Regions from separate parts of the Bacillus yunxiaonensis genome, predicted to be linked through region 3. Evidence: riboswitches for the same ligand, from Rfam matches in the RefSeq annotation. Region 3 holds a riboswitch; each other region holds the start of a gene.
The links. Region 3 has a riboswitch for S-adenosylmethionine ahead of WAX78_RS03620 (M20 family metallopeptidase). Riboswitches for the same ligand answer to the same signal wherever they lie in the genome.

Region 1: another riboswitch for S-adenosylmethionine. It lies ahead of WAX78_RS11690 (methionine ABC transporter ATP-binding protein); the one in region 3 lies ahead of WAX78_RS03620 (M20 family metallopeptidase).
Region 2: another riboswitch for S-adenosylmethionine. It lies ahead of metK (methionine adenosyltransferase); the one in region 3 lies ahead of WAX78_RS03620 (M20 family metallopeptidase).
Region 4: another riboswitch for S-adenosylmethionine. It lies ahead of WAX78_RS17495 (sugar ABC transporter substrate-binding protein); the one in region 3 lies ahead of WAX78_RS03620 (M20 family metallopeptidase).

Annotation. Positions count from the first base shown of each region.
Region 1 covers NZ_JBAWSV010000003.1:477,864-481,377, forward strand. The annotation lists gene WAX78_RS11675 (toprim domain-containing protein) at 1-202, shown strand, start outside; gene WAX78_RS11680 (thioredoxin family protein) at 214-513, shown strand; gene WAX78_RS11685 (hypothetical protein) at 667-1,011, shown strand; SAM riboswitch class I at 1,138-1,245, shown strand; gene WAX78_RS11690 (methionine ABC transporter ATP-binding protein) at 1,407-2,432, shown strand; gene WAX78_RS11695 (methionine ABC transporter permease) at 2,425-3,090, shown strand; gene metQ (methionine ABC transporter substrate-binding lipoprotein MetQ) at 3,192-3,514, shown strand, end outside.
Region 2 covers NZ_JBAWSV010000010.1:48,759-52,272, reverse strand. The annotation lists gene pckA (phosphoenolpyruvate carboxykinase (ATP)) at 1-1,298, opposite strand, end outside; SAM riboswitch class I at 1,518-1,642, shown strand; gene metK (methionine adenosyltransferase) at 1,809-3,008, shown strand; gene WAX78_RS21935 (DUF3139 domain-containing protein) at 3,093-3,440, opposite strand; gene WAX78_RS21930 (hypothetical protein) at 3,461-3,514, opposite strand, start outside.
Region 3 covers NZ_JBAWSV010000001.1:723,902-727,415, reverse strand. The annotation lists gene WAX78_RS03625 (AAA domain-containing protein) at 1-2,147, shown strand, start outside; SAM riboswitch class I at 2,223-2,327, shown strand; gene WAX78_RS03620 (M20 family metallopeptidase) at 2,421-3,514, shown strand, end outside.
Region 4 covers NZ_JBAWSV010000006.1:25,683-29,196, forward strand. The annotation lists gene WAX78_RS17490 (sugar ABC transporter ATP-binding protein) at 1-411, opposite strand, end outside; gene WAX78_RS17495 (sugar ABC transporter substrate-binding protein) at 408-1,520, opposite strand; SAM riboswitch class I at 1,607-1,715, opposite strand; gene WAX78_RS17500 (NCS2 family permease) at 1,805-3,106, opposite strand; gene WAX78_RS17505 (SDR family oxidoreductase) at 3,339-3,514, shown strand, end outside.

The DNA.
Region 1 (3,514 bases), on a different contig from region 3:
GTACGATAAAGAAGTGTATGTGCTTGTGGACGCAGATGATGCAGGAGAGAAGCTACGCAAACAGTTTCGCCGAGAATTTCCACATGCTGAGCATATTTATATTGATCGTTCGTATCGTGAGGTTGCAACTGCACCATCAAATCATTTAGCGAACGTTTTATGGGGAGCTGACATCGACGTTTATACAGAATTTTTACGGTAAGGAATGGTAGAATGATCGATTGGACAGGAAATGAAGCTGTAGCCGCAGTTAGAGATCAAAATAAAACGGTATTATACGTATATACGCCAATGTGCGGTACGTGTCAACTTGCTAAAAAAATGTTAACGATTGTTGAAGCAGCATTACCTCACTTGGAAATCGGGATGTTGAATTTAAATTATGCACCGCATTTTGCGCGGGAGTATGAAATTGAAAGTGTTCCGTGTTTACTTATATTTGAGAAAAATCAACTTGTGAAAAAAATATATGCATTTCAATCTGTGGAATATTTATATATGGAATTACAATAGGCGGCAAATATTTTGCCGCCTCGACATATTTCTTGGGAAATATAAGCAACAAATTGTTTTTCGTACAACTTTTGTCGAGAGAAAGATACAGGAGAGCTCGTTATAGAAATGGAATGGTATTATGTAGAACGTGATATGAGGAGTGTGACGAAGATGAAATTGTATTCACTGCTTCAATCATTTGTAACATATGCCAATACGCAGTGTCATTTAGAACCGCTACTGCCGCAATTTGAACGGGCTGTTTGTTTTACTTTTCAAGATGAACGTTATTCATTGAAAATTTCAAGAGAGAAAATTGAGCTTACGAATGTTGCAATGGGAACGGAAGAACTTGTTTGCTTTCAAGAAGATGACTTGCAGTTATTGATTACTGGACAAGTTCGTTTGCAGTCACTATTGCGTAGAAAGGCCATTACATATAGAGGGACATATAAAACAATGTTATTATTAGAATCTGTATTTCACATTTGTAAGCCGCTACGAGTGGGTGCTTAAATTTCAGAAATTTTATTCTTTGCGAAAATTTCTGTTGACATCCATTTCATGCGTTGATACAATTCAAAACATGAAATAATGAAAACTTCATAACGACAAAATCAGACGAAATTTACATCTGATTTTCTCTTATCAAGAGAGGTGGAGGGACTGTGCCCTATGAAACCCGGCAACCGTCAACTTATGTTGAAATGGTGCCAATTCCTGCAAAGCGAATGCTTTGAGAGATGAGAGGAAAGGATAATAGTAATTTATGTATATAAACCTTTCTGCTCATTTTAAAGCAGAAAGGTTTTTTTGTTGTTTCAGTGTAGGAGGACGCTCAAACAACAAATCATTTTTATAGTTATAGCGGCGAGCCGCTTACGCTTTTTAACTAAAAAGGGGTGACATCAATGATTGTGTTAGAAAATGTAAAGAAAATATATCGCTCCAAAAACGGTGATGTTACTGCTGTTGATAATGCGAATTTACAAATAGAAAAAGGCGAAATTTTCGGAGTTATCGGATATAGCGGTGCCGGAAAGAGTTCCTTAATTCGCTTGTTTAATCAACTGGAGAAACCGACGTCTGGAAAAATTACTGTTGGAGAGCGTGTGATTTCAGCGATTAGAGGAAGAGAACTTAGAGAAGCTCGTCAAGAAATCGGGATGATTTTCCAGCATTTTAACTTACTTTGGTCACGAACTGTTCGTGAAAATATTGCTTTTCCACTTGAAATTGCTGGAGTGGAAAAAGAGAAAAGAAAACAGCGTGTAGATGAATTGATTCGTCTTGTTGGTTTAGAAGGACGGGAAGATGCGTACCCATCTCAGCTAAGTGGTGGACAAAAGCAGCGTGTTGGTATTGCGAGAGCTTTAGCAAATAATCCGAAAGTATTATTATGCGATGAAGCAACATCAGCATTAGATCCAGAAACAACAGATCAAATTTTAGATTTGCTTCTCGATATTAATAAACGCCTCGATTTAACGATTGTACTCATTACGCATGAAATGCATGTGATTCAAAAAATTTGTAATCGTGTTGCTGTTATGGAGAAAGGGAAGATTGTTGAAAGCGGCAGCGTTTTAGACGTATTTCGTAATCCGCAGCAAGACATTACAAAGCGCTTCGTTAAGCAAATAACAGATTCTGAAGATGCAGATGAAACAATTGAACATTTACTAGAGAAATACCCGGAAGGAAAAGTCGTGAAACTGCAATTTATTGGCGAAGCGGTGGAAAGACCAGTTCTGCAGGAATTAATGAGAAAAGATGGAATTGAAGTGAGCATTCTGCAAGGAAATATTGCTCAAACGACAAACGGGGCGTATGGAAGTTTAATTGTTCATTTAAAAGGTGACGAAGATGCAGTTGCAGAGGCAGTTGCAACAATTCAACAAGAGCAAGTGGAGCTGGAGGTGATTGCACATGGATAATGTGTTTCAAAATGTAGATTGGGATCAAATGTTAGAAGCTACGCAAGAGACGTTATACATGACGGCAATTGCTACACTTGCAACGTTTGTATTGGGTCTTATTCTTGGATTAGTACTGTTTCTTACAGGAAAAGATAATCTATGGGAGAACAAGCCGGTCAATGTTGTAATTGGCGCGTTTGTAAATATTTTTCGTTCTATCCCGTTCATTATTTTAATCATTTTACTGATTCCATTTACGAAGTTTCTTCTTAATACGATTCTTGGAGCAAGTGCCGCATTGCCAGCATTAATTGTTGGAGCAGCACCGTTTTATGCGAGAATGGTTGAAATTGCGCTTCGTGAAATTGATAAGGGTGTTATTGAAGCATCGAAAGCGATGGGAGCAAAGACGAGTACAATTATCTTAAAAGTATTGATACCAGAATCTTTACCAGCACTTATTTCAGGTATTACGGTAACGGCAATTGCACTTGTGGGCTATACAGCGATGGCTGGAGTTGTTGGAGCAGGCGGTCTTGGTACCCTTGCTTATTTAGAGGGATTCCAACGCAATAATGGTGATGTCACTCTCATGGCAACAATTCTTGTGCTTATTATTGTATTTATTATTCAAATGATTGGTGACCTTCTTACAAAGCGACTTGATAAAAGGTAAAGAGAAGTTTAGGAATTATTGGGATAAAGAGTTTTCGTCTAAAACGAAAACTCCCTATAGATTTTATATTTCGAATATTGGGAAAGAAAGGGTGTTACAACATGAAGAAGGTATTATTTTCAGCACTTCTTGCTGTATTTGTATTTGCATTAGCTGCTTGTGGCAGCGGCGGCGGAAAAGATAAGAAGACACTTGTAGTTGGTGCTTCTAACGTACCGCATGCGGTTATTTTAGAGCAAGCGAAACCACTATTAGAGAAAAAGGGTATTACATTAAAAATTAAAAAATTCCAAGACTATGTGTTGCCAAATAAAGCATTAGCTGATAAAGAGATTGATGCGAACTATTTCCAACACATTCCGTATTTAGAGAAAGAAATCCAAGAAAAAGGTTACAAATTTGAAGTAGCGGGGAAAATTCACTT
Region 2 (3,514 bases), on a different contig from region 3:
TATTCGCCGCCAGTCCAGCCAGTGTTCACTAAGAATACTTTAGCATCGTGCTTCTCGATTTTTTCTCCAAGCATTTCTGCATAGCGAGATGCATCAAGCGGTAAGAATGGAGAACCGAAGCATGTTGAGAATGTTACTTGCGGTGAAGTAATACCACGCTCAGTTCCTGCTAGTTTACTAGTAAAACCGCTTAAGAAATGGTACATAGCTTGCTCTTTCGTTAATTTGCTGATTGGAGGCAATACGCCAAATGCATCAGCAGTTAAGAAAATGATTGTATTTGGATGACCTGCAACGCTAGGTAATACGATGTTATCAATTGCATCAATTGGATAAGCTGCACGTGTATTTTCTGTTAAGGCAGTGTCATCATAATTTGCAATGCGTGTATGATCATCAAGCACCACGTTTTCCAAAACAGAGCCGAATTTAATCGCGTCAAAGATTTGTGGTTCTTTCTCGCGAGATAAGTTCACACATTTTGCATAGCAACCGCCTTCAATATTGAATACGCCGTTATCAGACCAACCATGCTCGTCATCACCGATTAATTTGCGGTTCGGATCAGCAGATAATGTTGTTTTACCTGTTCCAGATAAACCGAAGAATAAAGCAACATCGCCTTCTTCACCTACGTTTGCAGAGCAGTGCATAGAAAAAATATCTTGCTCTGGAAGTAAGTAGTTCATGATAGAGAAGATTGATTTTTTCATTTCACCAGCGTATTCTGTACCTCCGATTAACACGATACGCTTTTCAAATGAAACAATAATAAATGTTTCTGAGTTTGTGCCGTCGACTTCTGGATCTGCTTTAAAGTTTGGTGCAGATACAATTGTGAATTGTGCATCATGATTTTTTAATTCTTCCTCAGTCGGACGGATGAATAATTGATGTGCAAATAAGTTATGCCATGCATATTCATTAATAACTTGAAGAGGAAGACGGTAGTTGCGGTCTGCTCCTGCAAATCCTTTGAATACGAATAGCTCTTCTTTTTCTTTTAAGTATTCCAATACTTTTGTATATAATTTATTAAAATGCTCTTCAGAAATCGGTTGGTTTACAGAACCCCAAGCGATTTTATCCGTAACAGATGCTTCGTCTACAATAAATTTATCTTTCGGAGAACGTCCTGTATATTTTCCTGTTGAAACAGAAACAGCGCCAGTAGAAGTTAATTGTCCTTCTTTTCTCATTAATACTTTTTCCGTTAATTGTGGAACGCTCAATTGAACCTGTGCATTGCTTCCGTTTAAAAGTTCATGTAATCCAATTTGGACATTCACAGTACTCATATTTATATACCATCCTTTATTTAATTTATAAATATCTCTCATAATCCCTATGAAGAGTATAACACAATTATATAAATAATGTATACTATTTATTTGTTTTTGTTTGTGTTATTATATTACTTTTTTCCATATATTTCTGCCCTGAAAAACTTATAGGAATATGTGTATATGGATTGACAAATGAAAAGCATTTCTTTAGTATAGTTGAGGACGGATACTCTCTTATCCCGAGCTGGCGGAGGGACAGGCCCGATGAAGCCCGGCAACCTCACTTGTATGTATGATAAGCGCAAGTGAATAGGTGCTTAAACCTGTGCGAGGTGTAATATCTCGAACGATAAGAGCGAAAAGGGCAAAAAGCAGTATGCAAGTAGCGAATACAACCTTTCCTCTATTATAGGAAAGGTTTTTCTTTTGCACTTGTGGGAGAATACATGAATGTCGCAGTTTGTGGCAAATTAAGGATGAGTTCCGTACAATATATACATTTACTGTAGGGAGGTTTACCACATGACAAAAAAACGTCATCTGTTCACATCTGAGTCTGTAACTGAAGGACATCCAGATAAAATTAGTGACCAAATTTCTGATTCAATTTTAGATGCAATCTTAGCAAAAGATGCAAACGCACGTGTAGCTTGTGAAACAACAGTAACAACTGGTTTAGTATTGGTAGCGGGGGAAATTACGACTTCTACTTATGTAGATATTCCCAAAATCGTTCGTGAAACAATTAAAGGAATTGGTTATACTCGTGCAAAATATGGTTTCGATTCAGAAACTTGTGCAGTTTTAACATCTATCGATGAGCAGTCTGCTGACATCGCAATGGGTGTTGACCAAGCGTTAGAAGCACGCGAAGGTCAAATGACTGACGAAGAGATCGAAGCAATCGGTGCAGGCGACCAAGGTTTAATGTTTGGTTTCGCATGTAATGAAACAAAAGAATTAATGCCGCTTCCAATTTCTCTTGCTCATAAATTAGCTCGTCGTTTAACGGAAGTACGTAAAGATGATACATTACCATACTTACGTCCAGACGGTAAAACACAAGTAACAGTTGAGTACGATGAAAACGGTAAACCAGTTCGTGTTGATACAATTGTAATTTCTACACAACATCATCCAGAGATCGCTTGGGAACAAATCGATCGCAACTTAAAAGAATTTGTAATTAAACCAGTTGTACCAGCTGAATTAATCGATGAAGATACAAAATTCTTCATTAACCCAACTGGCCGCTTCGTTATCGGTGGACCACAAGGGGATGCTGGTTTAACAGGTCGTAAAATTATCGTAGATACTTACGGTGGATACGCTCGTCACGGCGGCGGTGCATTCTCTGGTAAGGATGCAACAAAAGTTGACCGCTCTGCAGCATACGCAGCTCGTTACGTTGCGAAAAACATCGTAGCAGCAGGTCTTGCTGACAAAGCAGAAGTACAACTTGCATACGCAATCGGCGTAGCGAAACCAGTATCTATCTCTGTTGATACATTCGGCACTGGAAAAGTATCTGAAGAAGTATTAGTAGAACTAATCCGCAGCAACTTCGATCTTCGCCCAGCTGGTATCATCAAAATGTTAGACTTACGTCGCCCAATTTACAAACAAACAGCAGCATACGGCCACTTCGGACGTACTGATGTAGATCTTACTTGGGAACGTACAGACAAAGCTGAAGCTTTAAAAGAGCAAGCTGGTCTATAATATAGGAAGAAAAAAGCTTTGCGCGTGTGCGCAAAGCTTTTTTTATTTAAATCATATGGTAACGTAGCGTTGTAAACGAGAGTCCTAATACTCCCCAAAATGTTTATGTTTGTATGAATAAGTGTAAGGATTTACCTTGCTATCAAGTAATGTTTCATTATAAGCAAGAACTCCTTTTCTTTCTGTATCTCCAATTTTTTGATAGCGATACGTATAGATAACATGTGATTCATCCTTGTACGTAACATCGACCATATATCCGAACTTAAAGTCGTACCGTACTTCAAGACTTTTTAAATCATCTTTCTGGTCGCCTTGTGAGAATAAATACGCTTCTACTTTATGAGCTATGTGATTTTTATAAAATGAAGTACCGCTCCAAAAACAAATGATTACAATTGTAATTATGAAAGCAATATTTCTTATTTTCACGCAATCACCTTTTTAACATTTTAGTTGCTTTCCTGTTTTTCTACTTTCCCAACGCAAGAAGTGCAATACACTTC
Region 3 (3,514 bases):
CAGACTATGAAAGTAGTGTATATATATTCCAGCTTATTTCTGAAGTAAGTTTACCGGATGGAACACCAATTCGGATTGAATTTGACGGTGACGAAGCAACAGGGGAAGTGCTATCTGTTCAAGGACTAGAGATTGAAGTGAAACTTAATTGTTACATGCAGCACCATATAAATGAAGCAGCGTTATATAGTGAACCGTGGCAACTGTTAGAGCAATTGCAAGAGCGTTTAAAAGAAGTGAGAAAAGATAAACAAAGACGTCAGCGCGTGAAACGGTTATTACAAGGTGATAGTACACCAAAGCATATTATGAAAATGAAAAAAGCGAAAAATGAACTTGCATACCGTGCTTTTTATAATGCAACAACGTACATTTGGGGACCGCCAGGAACAGGAAAATCATACAATTTATCACGAATTATTGCAGCTCATTATCAAAGTGGAAAATCTGTTCTTGTATTAGCTCATAGTAATGCAGCAGTTGATGTATTAATGAGCGAAGTAACAAAGCAAATTGAGAAAAAAGAAAAATGGGTACCAGGAGACGTTATTCGCTATGGTTTTAGTCAAAATGAACAAATTCGCGATCATGAAACGTTACTTACCACGCGATTAGTTGAATCGACAAATGCAGAATGGGAAGAAGAACGGCTGTATTTAGAAGAATTAAGACAAGAATTAAGACAAAAAATCCTTTCTTACAAAGCGACTTCTTCTGAAAAGAAAAGAATGCAGGAAATAGAAGGAGAACTTCGAAAGCAAAAAGCAAAAGTGAAAGAAGTTGAAAAAGAGTATATTGAAAATGCAAAAGTCATTGGGGCAACATTATCGAAATGTGCAATCGATTCGCTTGTTTACGAAAGAACGTTTGACCTTGTAGTCGTGGATGAAGTGAGTATGGCATATGTTCCGCAAATAGCATTGGCAGCCTCTTTAGGAAAGCGAATTGTCGTTTGCGGCGACTTTCTACAATTACCACCGATTGCTTTATCAAATCATGAACTTGTGAACAAATGGTTAAAAGAAGATGTGTTTTATCATGCGGGTATAGTAGAATCTGTAAACGATCATAAAAAGCACCCGAATTTATACATGTTGCAAGAGCAGCGCCGTATGCATCCGCATATTTCAAGTTTTACAAATGAATTTATTTATAAAAATGAAGTGTTCGACCATTCATCAGTCACATCCCGTAACGATATTGCAAACTTACAGCCTTTCATGAGGGAGGCAGCAGTTTTACTAGATACAAGTAATATCGGAGCTTATTCATTAAAAGATGTTGTCTCTAGCTCACGTTATAATATTTTTTCAGGTCTAATAGCGATGCAACTTATGTTAATTGGCTTGATGGATGGAATACCGTCAATTGGTATCGTTACACCATATCGTGCTCAGGCCCGTTTTTTATCAACATGTATCCGTGAATTTCTTCAAAAAACAAAGTTCAAAAATACACCTGTACTAGCAGCGACCGTTCATAAATTTCAAGGATCTGAACGTGATATGATTTTATTTGATACAGTTGATAGTTATCCGCAAGAACGCCCAGGTGTGCTGTTTTTTGATCAAAAAAACCATCGACTTGTTAATGTTGCAGTAACAAGAGCAAGAGGGAAGTTTATTCAGTTATCAGATTGTCAATATATGAAGCAAAACCTTTCGCGAAAACAAGCCTTATCTCATTTAACACAGCACCTACAAAGGCAAGGAAATGTATATGATCGTACAACATCAAGAACGTTTCTAGAGCGGAAAATTACAAAGAGATTGCGATGGTTTGTACAAACAAGCGCTGAAGAAACGAAAGTATTATTAAAAGATATTATTTCAGCAAAAAAGAAAATTATTGTGTCCATCCCGAATTCAAGCCGTATGGATAAGAGGATTTGGCAAGCGTTAGTACGTGCAGAAGCATCTGTTATTATATATACAGAAGGTGCAATTCCAATAAAAAACGTACAAGCACGTCGCCAAAACAAAGTGATGCCATTTGTTATCATTGATGATGAAATAATGTGGGTAGGTGCTCCATTAACAGCTCATATGATATTTGATGGCAGTCCGGAGTTTCCATATATTGTAGCGAGACTACAAGCTCCGCAAACAATTGGAGTATTAAAAGGATTTTTAGATATAAAAATATAGAATTTTCTTGACTTTTAAATGTAATAAAATTAGAATGAAAATAATTTAACAAATTCAAATACGAATACTTGTAATTTCTTATCATGAGAGGTGGAGGGACTGGCCCTTTGAAGCCTCGGCAGCGGATTCATTATGAATACTGTGCCAATTCCAGCAAGTGCAAGGCTTGAAAGATAAGAAAGATGGCATAGATTTATTGTGTATACTTTAAGGCCTCTTTCTATCTATTAGAAAGAGGTTTTTTTATTTAACATATTGAAAGGGGAATGCAAAATGGGAGTTTTACAAATTACTACACATCGGAATAAAATTGTACAAAGTATCGAGGAACAAAAAGAGATTTATGTGAAAACGAGTCATGCTATTCATGATAATCCAGAGATAGGGAATCAGGAGTTTTTTGCATCAAAAACGCTTAGTTTATTGCTAGGAAGTGCTGGTTTTCAACTTCAACATCATATCGCTGGCCATGAAACGGGTTTTATTGCAAGAAAAAGTTCTGGAAAGAAAGGACCTACAATTGCTTTTTTAGCAGAATATGATGCACTTCCAGGTTTAGGTCATGCCTGTGGACATAATTTAATTGGAACAATTAGTACAGCTGCGGCAATTGCTTTATCAGAGGTGATTGAAGAAATTGGCGGAGAAGTTGTTGTGTTTGGTACACCGGCAGAAGAAGGAGGACCGAACGGAAGTGCAAAAGGAAGTTATGTAAAAGCAGGCTTGTTTAAAGATATTGATGCAGCACTTATGATTCATCCAAGCGGGAAAACAGCAACAACTAGTCCATCCCTTGCATTAGATCCACTAGATTTTCATTTTTACGGTAAACCAGCTCATGCTGCTGCATCTCCAGAAGCAGGAATTAATGCATTAGATGCAGTTATTCAATTGTTTAATAGTATTAATGCACTTCGTCAACAATTACCTGCAGACGTGCGTATTCATGGGATTATTACAGATGGAGGAAAAGCGCCCAATATTATCCCGGATTATGCATCAGCTCGTTTCTTTATTCGAGCAAAAACGAGAAAACGATGCACCGAAATTACAGAAAAGATACGTAATATTGCACAGGGGGCCGCTCTTGCGGCTGGTACAACAGTAAAGATTGAACAATTTCAAAATGAGATTGATAATTTAGTAATTAATCAAGCTTTTAATGCGATAATTGCCGAAGAACTAGAAGGATTGGGAGAAGACGTTCACCGCGATGAACGTGTCGGCATTGGTTCTACAGATGCCGGAAATGTTAGCCAAGTAATTCCGACAATTCATCCTTACATTAAAATTGGACGTGATGATTTAGTTGCACATACAGATGCATTTCGAGAAGCAGCACGCTCTGCAAGAGGAGATGACGCATT
Region 4 (3,514 bases), on a different contig from region 3:
CCATATATTCAAATCAACATGTACAGCTTGCAAATAATGTTCTGCAAGCTTTGCATGTTTTGATTTTGAAAAAAGTGTTTTGTTTTGCATAGCTAAATAATCAAGGAGTACATTTTCTAGTACAGACAAATTTGGAACTAATCCATGATCAACTTCTTGTGTTACGAAAGCAATGCCATGTTTTTTTGCATCTCGTGGTGAAGAAAAAGAGACTACTTTCTCATCGATGAGAAGTTTTCCAGCAACCGGAGTGATTTCTCCGGTTGCAATTTTTAATAAAGTACTTTTTCCTGCTCCGTTCATTCCTAGTAACGCGTGTATTTGTCCTTTTTTAATCGTCATAGAAACATCTTGTAATACCGGGACATCTGTATAATGATGTGTAATGTTTTGGAGTGAAAATGTCATTATTTCTTCTCCTTCTCTAATTTATTCATCCAAGGTGAGTAAGCATCTTTTGAGTTGCCCCAGCCGTTTATGTATTTCGATAGCTGTTCCATTGCTACATTTTCAGTCGGTAAATTACTTTTCTTTACAAGGTGTGGTTCTAATGAATAAATATCTGGCGTATGTTCTCTTGCAATCTTTTGATATAAGAAGCGTACTTGTACTTTCCCTACTTCAGCTGGATCTGTAGCAGCTGTTGCGACCCATGGAGAATTTGATTTTTGCATGAGTTGTAAATCTTCGTTGCTTAAATCAATACCGTATACTTTTATATCTGTTCGGCCTGCTTGTTCTAGTGCTTTTACTGCACCCTTTGCAAATTCATCCCAAGCGGCAAAAATAGCATTTAACTCTCCTTTTTTTGGATATTTTTTTAGCAATGCTTCTACTTGTGCTTGCGTATCTAGAGCGGTATTGTTACTAGCTGTACCAAAGCGGGCTACTTCTTTTATGTTTGGGTAACGTTTGTAAAAGGCATCGATAATGACACTGCGGTGTTCCATAGGAGCAAATCCGCCAACCCATACAACGGCAATATTTCCTTTTCCATTTAAATCTTCAGCTAGTGTTTTTAACGATTTCCATGCGAGGCTATAGTCATCTTGATCAATAACAGTAACACCAGGTAAACGTAAATCGTTATCGAATGCTACGACGGGAATATTTGCTTGTAATGCTTTTTCTACACCTTGTTTTAATGCTTCAGAGCGCCCATGATCAATTAAAATTCCATCCACTTTTGCGTTAATAGCAGCATCTAAATTGGCAGCCATCTTTGCTAAATCGTTATCGGAGTTGTACACTTGAACGCTTCCGCCGAATTGTTCAATTTGCTTTTTTACTCCTTCAATATATTGAGAAGAGAAAGTGCCAATAGACATTTGCATAATTAAAGCAACTTTTAAAGGTTTTTGTACTTGTTTTGGAATTTCCGTTTGTGAAGTTTCTTGTTTTGAAGTTGTTTCTTTTGTAGCTGTTTGTTGTTGTTGTGTTGAAACAGCATCTTGTTCGCTTTTACAGGCTGTTAATGTGAATAATAGAATAATTAATAAGATTGAACATAATTTCTTCATAAAAAAATCCCTCCCCAATTTACAAGAGCGGGGAGGGAGAGGAAATAAAAAACGCCTTTTCATAGAAAAGACGTCTTATCACATTTCTCTTATCTCTCAACACATATGCGTGTTGTAAGAATTAGCACCGTGCCCATTTATGGGTCGGTTGCCGGGCTTCGTAGGGCTCATCCCTCCACCTGCTCTTGATAAGACATCAAATATTTAACTAGTTCGAATTATTCCACATTTATATATAAGTGTCAAATCTTTTTTATAAAAAAACTTCCTCATAAAGAGGAAGCTTAATGTGGTAAGAATACTAACTGATAAGCGAACAAAATACCAAATACGTACACAAGTGGATGAACTGCACGGAATTGCCCTTTTGCCATTTTCATAAGCGGGTATGAAATGAAGCCGAGTGCAATACCTGTTGCAATGCTTGATGTAAGCGGCATAGTTAAAATGACTAAAAATGCTGGGAAAGCTTCATCAAATGCATCCCAATCAATGTGACGAACTGCGCCCATCATTAAACTACCAACAATAATTAATGATGGAGATGTAATAGCGGCAACACCAGATACTGCGCCGACAAGCGGGCCAAAGAATGCAGCTACTGCAAATAATATCGCAACAGTTAGTGTTGTTAAACCTGTACGGCCACCAGCTGCAACGCCAGCAGAAGATTCAATATAGGCAGTCGTTGGTGTTGTACCGAACATTGAGCCAATCGTTGCTGAGATAGAATCTGAAAGAAGGGCGCGTCCGGAATTTGGAAGTTTTCCATCTTTCATAAATCCACCTTGCTGTGCAACTCCAAGTAATGTACCTGTTGTATCGAATAATGTTACAAGGAGGAGCGAGAAGACAACGCCATATAATCCGTAGTTAATTACATCAGAAAACGCTGTGATTGGATTGGAAACAATTACGCCTTCAGGTAAACCTGGCAGAGATGTAATTCCGTTTGAAAACGTTAATTGTCCAGTAAAGTAAGCGATAACTCCTGTTAATAACATACCGATAAATAATGCGCCATTTACGTTTAAAGACATAAGTACTAACGTAATAGCAAGTCCAGCCAAAGCAAGCAAGACAGGCGGAGAGTGAAGGTCCCCAAGCCCAACCAAATTTGAGGGATGCTTCGTAACAATGCCTGTCAGACGTAAGCCGATAAATGCGATAAATAAACCGATACCAGCTGTAATTGCGTGTCTTAAATTTTCAGGAATAGCTTCCAGTAATTTTGTACGGAAAGAAGTTAATGATAGCAAAATTAAAATCATACCTGCTACGAATACAGCAGAGAAAGCAATTGCAAATGTCATACCTTCATGAGTTTTTACAACAGAGTAAGCAAAGTAAGCATTTAAACCCATACCTGGTGCAATTGCAATTGGTAAATTTGCAAAGAGTGCCATACATAATGTTCCAACAACAGCGGCGATGATTGTCGCTGTAAATGCTTGTTCAAATGGAACGCCTGCATCACCAAGGATGACAGGGTTTACGACAATAATATATGCCATTGTTAAGAAGGTAATAATACCAGCCATAATTTCAGTTTTAATAGAAGTTTGATGTTTTGAAAGGTTAAACATAAAAACATCCTTTCTTTTTACGAATAATTGTCACAACAGTTATATATAATATTCGTTATGTTATTTTTTTGCAAGAGTTTTGTATAAAAAACTTCATATTTCTCTGTATTTTATGATGAAATTTCGAATATTAAACGTCTTTTTTGCGCATATATTTCGTTTTTGTAAGAATAAGTATATTTTTTGATTTCGCACATCATAAGAAGGACATATGATAAGGAGGTTTTTCTGTATGACACAACAAGAACAACCAAAGAAAACATTGCCACCGCAACATCAAGAGAAACAGCCGGGAATTGAGAAAATCATGAATCCACGCCCAAAATGTATAGATGAGAGGTATAAAGGAAGTGGGAAGTTGCAAGGGAAATATGCACTTATTACAGGGGGGGATAGCGGAATTGGCCG